One region of the Lysinibacillus telephonicus genome, then DNA from elsewhere that is predicted to be linked to it. Evidence: riboswitches for the same ligand, from Rfam matches in the RefSeq annotation. Region 1 holds a riboswitch; each other region holds the start of a gene.
The links. Region 1 has a riboswitch for S-adenosylmethionine ahead of metK (methionine adenosyltransferase). Riboswitches for the same ligand answer to the same signal wherever they lie in the genome.
Positions count from the first base shown of each region.

Region 1 (2,192 bases):
GACCATCCATGCTCGTCATCACCGATTAATTTTCGGTTGCTATCAGCAGATAAAGTTGTTTTACCAGTACCAGAAAGACCGAAGAATAATGCAACATCTCCAGCTTCACCTACGTTTGCAGAGCAATGCATAGGGAAAATTCCGTTTTCTGGCAGTAAATAGTTCATAATACCGAAGATAGATTTTTTCATTTCACCAGCATATTCAGTTCCACCGATTAAAATGATTTTCTTTTCTAATGATACAATAATGAATGTTTCAGAATCTGTTCCATCGATTGCTGGATCAGCTTTAAAGTTTGGTGCTGATACAATTGTGAATTCTGCAACATGAGAAGCTAATTCTTCTTCAGTTGGACGGATGAATAATTGGTGACAGAAAAGATTGTGCCAAGCGTACTCATTTACAACTTGAATAGCAAGCTGTGAGTCTTTATCTGCGCCAGCAAAGCCTTTAAATACGTAAAGTTCGTCTTTTTCTTTTAGATAGTTTATAACTTTTACATAAAGGTTATCAAACACTTCAGCAGAAATCGCGCGGTTTACATTACCCCAGTCGATTTTGTCTTTTGTGCTCTCTTCAGTTACAATATATTTATCTTTAGGAGAACGTCCTGTATATTTACCTGTTTCAGCGACGATAGCACCATCAACAGTTAAAATAGCTTCTCCGCGGGAAGTAGATTTTTCCACTAATTGTGGCACTGAAAGTTGAACTTTTATGTTGCCACCGTTTAATAATTCCTTCAGTTCGTTTGCAATTTCTACTGAATTCATCGATTAAATACCATCCTTTTTTAAGTATTCCCACTCTCATGGAGGTTTGTTTATATGTCAAAAATAGTATAACACATTGATTTAAATAATCTATACTAATGAATAAATTATTTTTTAATTTTTAAACATTTTAAGAATTAGAGAAAAAAGATTTGACAACAGCCCTTACATTACGTAACATGTTGAGATGAACGGATACTCTTATCCCGAGCTGGTGGAGGGTCAAGGCCCTATGAAGCCCGGCAACCTGCATTATTTATAATGCGATGGTGCCAACCTGATGCAAGGGACATACCCTTGAACGATAAGAGTGAAAGGTAATGAAACGACAATTCCTTTTACTCATGCAAATAAACGTGAGTGAGGAATTTTTTTTTTCAATATAGAACACAATGAAAATTGATAGGAATTCTACCTATTTTTATGTGCCTTTCTAAATCCTCGTGTTAAAAAGCAGCAACGGCTTGGAGTCCTATTGATAAGCGGACTTAACATGGGTAATGAGTACCGTATCAAAATCGAGAACTGTCTCGCTAAGATAATTAGGAGGAAACCAAATGACAAACCGTCGACTGTTTACATCAGAAAGTGTAACAGAAGGGCATCCGGATAAAATTTGTGATCAAATTTCCGATGCAATCTTAGATGCAATTTTAACAGAAGATCCAAATGCACGTGTAGCATGCGAAACAACAGTTACAACTGGGTTGGTGCTTGTTGCAGGTGAGATAACAACTTCTACATACGTTGATATTCAAAGCGTTGTTAGAAATACTGTAGCAGACATCGGCTATACTCGTGGGAAGTATGGCTTTGATGCTGAAAATTTAGCTGTTCTTACGGCAATTGGGGAACAATCCCCTGATATAGCTCTTGGAGTTGACCAAGCATTAGAAGCACGTGAAGGATCAATGTCAGATGAGGACATTGAAGCAATAGGTGCAGGAGATCAAGGATTAATGTTTGGGTATGCTTGTAACGAAACTCCTGAATTAATGCCTTTACCAATTAGCCTTGCTCATAAATTATCAAAAAGATTAACTGAAGTTCGTAAATCTAAAGAAATTGCATATTTACGACCAGATGGTAAAACGCAAGTAACAGTTGAATATGATGAAGACAACCATCCAAAACGTATTGATACAATTGTTATTTCCACACAACACGATGAAGATGTATCATTAGAACAAATTCAAGAAGATTTAAAAGAAAAAGTTATTCGTGAAGTTGTTCCAGCTGAGTTAATTGATGAAAAAACAAAATTTTTCATTAATCCAACAGGCCGTTTTGTAATCGGAGGACCTAAAGGAGATGCTGGTCTTACAGGACGAAAAATTATTGTAGATACTTATGGTGGTTATGCACGCCATGGCGGTGGAGCATTCTCAGGAAAAGATCCAACGAAAGTGGACCGTT
Region 1 covers NZ_CP155468.1:3,249,820-3,252,011, reverse strand. The annotation lists gene pckA (phosphoenolpyruvate carboxykinase (ATP)) at 1-776, opposite strand, end outside; SAM riboswitch class I at 975-1,087, shown strand; gene metK (methionine adenosyltransferase) at 1,334-2,192, shown strand, end outside.

Region 2 (2,192 bases), 1.7 Mb from region 1:
CACGAATGGGTGGTTTTCAAGATATTCTGCAACCTTTAATGCATTTTCTCCATGCTTTGTATAACGCAAATGAAGCGTTTCTAGGCCTTGCAAGAAGTTAAATGCACTATCAGCACTTAAAGTTGGACCGAAGTCTCGCAATAATTGAACTCGTAGTTTTGTAGCAAATGCCGCAGCTGCTGTATCAATTCCATAACGCAGCCCATGGTATGATTCATCCGGCTCAGTAAATCCAGGGAAACGGCCTTGTGTCCAGTCAAATTTACCGGCATCTACTACAATACCTCCGATTGTTGTACCGTGTCCTCCAATCCACTTAGTTGCAGAATGAACAACTACATCTGCTCCAAATTCAATTGGATTGCATCCGTATGGGGATGGGAAAGTATTATCAATAATTAGCGGAAGTCCATGCGCATGAGCAATTTCCGCGATTTTCTCTATATCTAAGATATTTAAGCTTGGATTGCCTACTGTTTCAGCATAAATTGCTTTTGTTTTATCAGTGATTGCTGCTTCAAAGTTTTGTGGATTAGTTTCATCTACAAATATTGTTGTAATGCCATAGCGAGGTAAAGTATTTGCAAATAAATTGTAAGTACCACCGTACAGAGATCCAGCCGAAACAATTTCATCGCCTGCACCAGCCACATTTAAAATCGAAAATGCAATTGCTGCTGCACCAGATGAGACAGCAACCGCAGCAGTTCCTCCTTCTAAAAGGGCAACACGCTGTTCGAATACATCAACTGTTGGATTCATAATTCGAGAGTAAATGTTGCCAGGTTGTTCTAATGCAAATAATTTACGAGCATGTTCCGTATTTTCGAAAGCATAAGCGGTTGTTCGGTAAATAGGTACTGCAATTGCCCCAGTAACCGGATCCGGCTTTTGACCTCCATGAAGTAATTGTGTTTCTGGACGTAATTGTGACATGTTTCTTCCTCCTTTTTTATTTTAGATGGACGATCTTATGAGGAGGAGATTCGGAAAAACAAAAAGCCCTCTTCTTTTAAGAAGAGGGCTCGCTGACTGAGCAATTTTTCCTCCCCTTATCTTTCAGATCTAATTAGAATCTGTAGGAATTAGCACCTTTGCGTTAATAACACCGGTTGCTGGGCATCTTAGGGCCTAGTCCCTCCGCCTCTCTGGATAAAGGTATTTGATTCATGTTCCATCGTTGAGTTAACTATAATCCAAGCAAATTACTATGTCAACTATGAATTTAATTTTTTTGAAACTTCTTAAATATTAAACGAGTATACTGTAATAGAAAGGAGGTTTATAGATTGCTATTTGCATTAATTGTCGTCCTTATAATCGGTTATTTTATCGGATGTATTCATGGATCAAATGCTGCGAGTTTATTGTCAGGAGTAAACTTAAAAGAAGTTGGCCATGGGAATGCGGGTGCTTCAAATGCAACCTTGTCTCTTGGCTGGAAGTATGGTGTGCTTGTAGCTTTAATTGACATCGCAAAAGGTGTTGTTGCCATCTTATTACTTCGATTAGTCTTATTAAATTACACTAGCTTCTCAGAAAGCGAAATTTCAATTCTGCTGTTTATTATCGGAGCAGCTGTCATACTAGGTCACAATTTCCCTATCCACATGAAATTTCGTGGAGGGAAAGGAACTGCTTCATTAATTGGAATATTTATCGCATTAAACTGGAAATTTGGGTTATTAGCAGTATTAGCTCTTATTATCACTAGCCTTTTAACAAATTATTTAATTATCGGCGTTTTCATCCTATATGTAATTTTTTGCATTAGTGCCCTAATAATTGAACCGACAATTTGGCCATTTTTCATTTCTTTAACATTATTTTTCGTTGCATTTTTCCTGCATTTTGAAAATATAAATCGAATGCGTGTAGGCACTGAACCAAAGTTAACAGCAGCTTTTAAGAAAAAATAACTGCAGTGCTTAGCAAAGTTTTATTTTTGTAAAGCTAAGCAAAATATACTAATATAGCCTTATGGGATTTTGCTCATAAGGCTATTTTTATTAAGAAAGTACCAAATTCAAAGGGGAGATAACAAAATGTCAGTAAAAGAATTATTACGTAGTCATTCATCCGTACGAAAATATACAGGCGAACCAATTCCAAAAGAAAAGGTTATTGAATTAATAGAAACAGCTCAAATGGCAGCAAGCTCACATTTTGTACAAGCATACAGTGTCATCTGG
Region 2 covers NZ_CP155468.1:388,241-390,432, reverse strand. The annotation lists gene MKY04_RS01825 (O-acetylhomoserine aminocarboxypropyltransferase/cysteine synthase family protein) at 1-936, opposite strand, end outside; SAM riboswitch class I at 1,050-1,159, opposite strand; gene MKY04_RS01820 (glycerol-3-phosphate acyltransferase) at 1,290-1,919, shown strand; gene nfsA (oxygen-insensitive NADPH nitroreductase) at 2,046-2,192, shown strand, end outside.
Region 2: it holds a riboswitch for S-adenosylmethionine, as region 1 does, so the genes downstream of both, MKY04_RS01825 (O-acetylhomoserine aminocarboxypropyltransferase/cysteine synthase family protein) here and metK (methionine adenosyltransferase) in region 1, are expected to answer to the same signal.

Region 3 (2,192 bases), 790 kb from region 1:
ATTAGTGTTGAAAAGCATAATAACGGTTATGAAGTGTCATTTGATAATCGACCTTCCGTTTTGGCTGATGCTGTTGTATTAGCTGTACCGAACCAAGTTGTTCGATCTGTACTGAACGATAAAGAATTAGATAACCAATTATCAAAATTTACAAATGCCTCTGCAATTACTATGTATTTAGGGTTTGATGTACCTGACTCAATATTGCCAGCTGATGGAACTGGTTTTATTGTTTCACACAATAGTGATTTAGTATGCAATGCATCAACATGGACAAGTCGTAAATGGAAACATACATCAGTGAATGGCAATTTACTTATCCGCTTGTTCTATAAAAATAATAATCCAAAGTATGAAGAACTTGCTGCTATGTCAGAAGAGGAGCTTACAAAAGTAGCTCTAAATGATGTGAAAAGAAGCTTGAATATCGAAGAAGAACCTGTTGTTGTTAATGTTGAGAAGTGGATTGATTCAATGCCTAAATATGATTTGGCGCATAATGAAGCTTTGCAGGTTGTTCAGAATGAACTTGAAGATAAATATCCTAATCTTTTCATCGCTGGCTGCTCTTACTTTGGCGTAGGAATAGGTGCATGTATTGAAAATGGAAAAAATACTGCAGAGAAAATTTCTAACATATTATTGCAATGATTCACAAAAATCTGATTATAGTATTGACGAAAGAGCTATTTCAAGATATGATTCAACTTAATATAATAAAAAACAACTCTTATCAAGAGAAGCAGAGGGACTGGCCCGATGAAGCTTCAGCAACCAACAAAATGTAAGGTGCTAAATCCAGCTGGCAAAGAGCCGAGAGATAAGAAGGAAATCTAATTAGCATGCTAAGCCTTCTTTTCGAAAAAAGAAGGCTTTTTATTTTTTGAAGTTTAACGGATGAAGGAATTCTCTAAGTTGAAGTCTACTCCTCCGTAAACGCAAAGGCTCTTTCATATAAGAGGAGTAAACGGCGGTATAAGGGTCAAGCAAAAGCATAATATTACGTTTAAGATGCATAGCTTTAGGAGTTTATGCTTTTCTCGTAAAGAGACAGAATTTTTTAAAAGTAACCGATGGGGGATGAGTGAAAGAAATGAGATTATTGGAAGCTTTAAAATCAAAAGTTTTAACTGCAGATGGTGCAATGGGAACACTATTATATTCGTATGGACTAGATAATTGTCATGAAGAAATGAATCTCGTAAAGCCTGACGTAATTGAAAAGATTCATAGAGAATATATTGCAGCTGGAGCAGATGTCATCCAAACGAATACATATGGTGCGAATGCGATTAAGCTTGCACGCTATGGACTTGAATCGAAAGTTGTAGAAATAAATGCAGCCGCAATTGCAATAGCAAAAAATGCTGTTTCAAATGGAAACCAATTTATTGTTGGTTCAATCGGGGGCATTCGAGGAGTTCGAAAGAGTGATTCTACTTTAGAAGAAATATTAGCATCGGTTCGAGTTCAAGCAGAAGTATTAATTAATGGCGGTTTAGACGGTCTATTATTAGAAACGTATTATGATTTTGAAGAATTATCAGAAACTATAAAAATGCTGCGTATTATAACTGATATACCGATTATCGCTCAGGTTTCGATGCATGAACCTGGTGTTTTACAAAATGGGCTCCGATTGAATGCTGCATTAAATGAACTAGAGAGTATTGGGGCGGATGTAGTTGGTGTGAACTGCAGGCTAGGACCGTATCATACAATACAAGCATTTGAATGTGTAGAGCTTCCCGAAAACGCGTATTTATCAGCATATCCCAATGCATCGTTATTAGATATAGAAGATGGTCGTGTCATTTATGAGTCAGAGGTCGATTATTTTGCGCGTGCATCTGTTCAATTACGAAATCAAGGTGTTCGTTTAATAGGCGGATGCTGTGGTACGACGCCAAAACATATTGAATCTGTAAAGAAGAAACTGGAAAAACTAAAGCCTGTTGAATCGAAAGAGACTAAACTGCAACAAGAGATCTTTATACAGGATCCAGAACCGCGTAAGCTTGAGCCACTTCATGAAAAAGCGAAGCGGGAGCGTTCAATTATTGTGGAGCTTGATACTCCAAGGCATTTAGAAATTGACCCCTTTGTAGAGGGGGCAAAGGCGCTTTACGATGAAGGTGCGGATATTATTATGATGGCAGATAATTCACTTGCTTCCCCTCGCATCAGCAATA
Region 3 covers NZ_CP155468.1:4,040,255-4,042,446, reverse strand. The annotation lists gene hemG (protoporphyrinogen oxidase) at 1-651, shown strand, start outside; SAM riboswitch class I at 728-827, shown strand; gene MKY04_RS19500 (bifunctional homocysteine S-methyltransferase/methylenetetrahydrofolate reductase) at 1,094-2,192, shown strand, end outside.
Region 3: it holds a riboswitch for S-adenosylmethionine, as region 1 does, so the genes downstream of both, MKY04_RS19500 (bifunctional homocysteine S-methyltransferase/methylenetetrahydrofolate reductase) here and metK (methionine adenosyltransferase) in region 1, are expected to answer to the same signal.

Region 4 (2,192 bases), 1.0 Mb from region 1:
AGTTCGAGGAAGGCTGATTTATCACCATCAATTGCTTTTTTCTCGCGTTCAAAGTTTTGCATATGTCTCCCCCTTTAATCATTAGACTTTCTATAATAAAAAAACGTTCATTAATTAATAACTTTTTCTATAAAGTAAAAAAGGGGCTGCTTTTGAAGCCATTTTAGGATGAGCCTACTGATGAAAATGACACGATTATTAAAGAAGTTGCTGATTACAAACAGTTGAGGGGCTGCTCAGAAATTTTAATTTCTAAACAACCCCAACATAAATTGTATTTATATTTTGAAAATTCTTAAGTAACCGTTACACTTTCTATATATGGTACTCAATCATGTCATCGACAAAATGCCAGTCGTATGGTGTTTCTTGGTATACGTAGTAGTTTAACCAGTTGTAGAAAAGTAAATGTGAATGGGCACGCCATGTGTTTTTTGGTGTTTTTGATGGATCGTTATTCGGGAAATAGTTTACTGGAATATCTACTGGCTCCCCTTTTTCAACATCGCGAATATATTCATCTGCCAACGTTGTTGCATCATATTCTAAATGGCCAGTAATCATAATATGCTTTGTATCTTTTGATTGGATAATAAATGGTCCAGCTTCTTCAGAGTAGCTTAATAATCTTAAGTCAGGATGGCTGCGTACATCATCAATAGATACAGAAGTATGTCTTGAATGAGGAGCAACATACTCATCACTAAATCCTCTTACTAAATCAACCGTAAGATCTGTAATGACATGCGAATAAATGCCAGAACATTTTCTTGGCAGTTCAAATTTGCCGATATTAAAATGATGATAAAGTGCAGCTTGTGCTCCCCAGCAAATATACATGCAAGATGTTACGTTAATTTTTGCCCAATCCATAATTTCTGTAATTTCTTCCCAATAGTTAACATCTTCAAACTCCATACGTTCTACTGGTGCACCTGTAATAATCATGCCATCAAAACGACGGTGCTTAATTTCATTAAATGTTTTGTAGAATGTGTCTAAGTGCGATTTTGAAACATTTCGCGACGCATATGTTGCTGTGTTTAGAAACGTTACATTCGTTTGTAAAGGCGTGTTCCCTAATAAACGTAATAGTTGCAGCTCTGTTTTCTCTTTTTCTGGCATTAAGTTGCAAACTAAAATGTTTAGTGGACGAATTTGTTGCGTTCTCGCGCGGTCTTCTTCCATCACGAAAATTTTCTCTTGTCGCAATTTTTCTCCAGCAGGTAAATTCTTTGGTATATTTATAGGCATTCTTGTTCCCCCATTTCTTATAATGCCGTTTTCATCTCTCTTTTAAATCAAATAAAAAACCCCTCATTCCAGCATGAGAATGAGAGGTACAATGTAAACGCGCACTCTTATCTCTCAAGACATAACGTCTTGCTGGAAGTAGCACCTTTCTAACTGCTGTTAGAGGTTGCTGAAGCTTCATAGGGCCATGTCCCTCTGCTTCTCTTGATAAGAAAGATGAAATTAAGCTAATACTAACATGGAAAATTAATATTTGCAATATTCGAGATTTATTTTTTTGTTAATATTTTTCTTGCCACATAGATTGTTCTTTTTCTTGTAATTGATACTCAAGAGTAGTGTCCCAAGAATCCAGCAGTGTGTTCCAAACTCGAGCATGAAAAGAACTTTTTTCTTTATCAAAAATAATAAACTCTAAACATGGGATATCATTGATTTGTACATTTTCAATAGCATCGATTGATGTAATGAACAATTGATCTGATTGCTGATCGTCTTCATAATTGTGCTGCAGCTTTCGTATTTCAGGTAAAATCTTGTCGTTATCAATATTAAGCTCCTCCTCATGTGAGCTATATCGATATATTTTTTCAGGAAAATCTTCAAAATCCAAAATTTCTTCAATATCCCCACTAAAAAATGACTGATGAGTTGGGCTATATAAAAGCTCTACGGAAGTTGTATCTTGATCTTCTTCATAAACGCCATTTGCTAATTGTTTCAACCCTTTTTCAGTTAATTGATAACAATCCTCAACTTTAGTGATAAGCCCTGTTTTATGCATTTTGGATAATAAATCTTGTACAAAGAGCTCTTCTACTAAAAGAATTTCGCTTAATTGCTCACTATTTTTAAATTTCGCTTTTTGTAATGAAATAAGCAGCATTTTCATTAAAATGTCCATTTTCGTACGAAGTACTGGTTTATATGAAACGTTT
Region 4 covers NZ_CP155468.1:2,253,079-2,255,270, forward strand. The annotation lists gene MKY04_RS10675 (sigma-70 family RNA polymerase sigma factor) at 1-62, opposite strand, end outside; gene metA (homoserine O-acetyltransferase MetA) at 316-1,254, opposite strand; SAM riboswitch class I at 1,359-1,468, opposite strand; gene MKY04_RS10685 (hypothetical protein) at 1,535-2,192, opposite strand, start outside.
Region 4: it holds a riboswitch for S-adenosylmethionine, as region 1 does, so the genes downstream of both, metA (homoserine O-acetyltransferase MetA) here and metK (methionine adenosyltransferase) in region 1, are expected to answer to the same signal.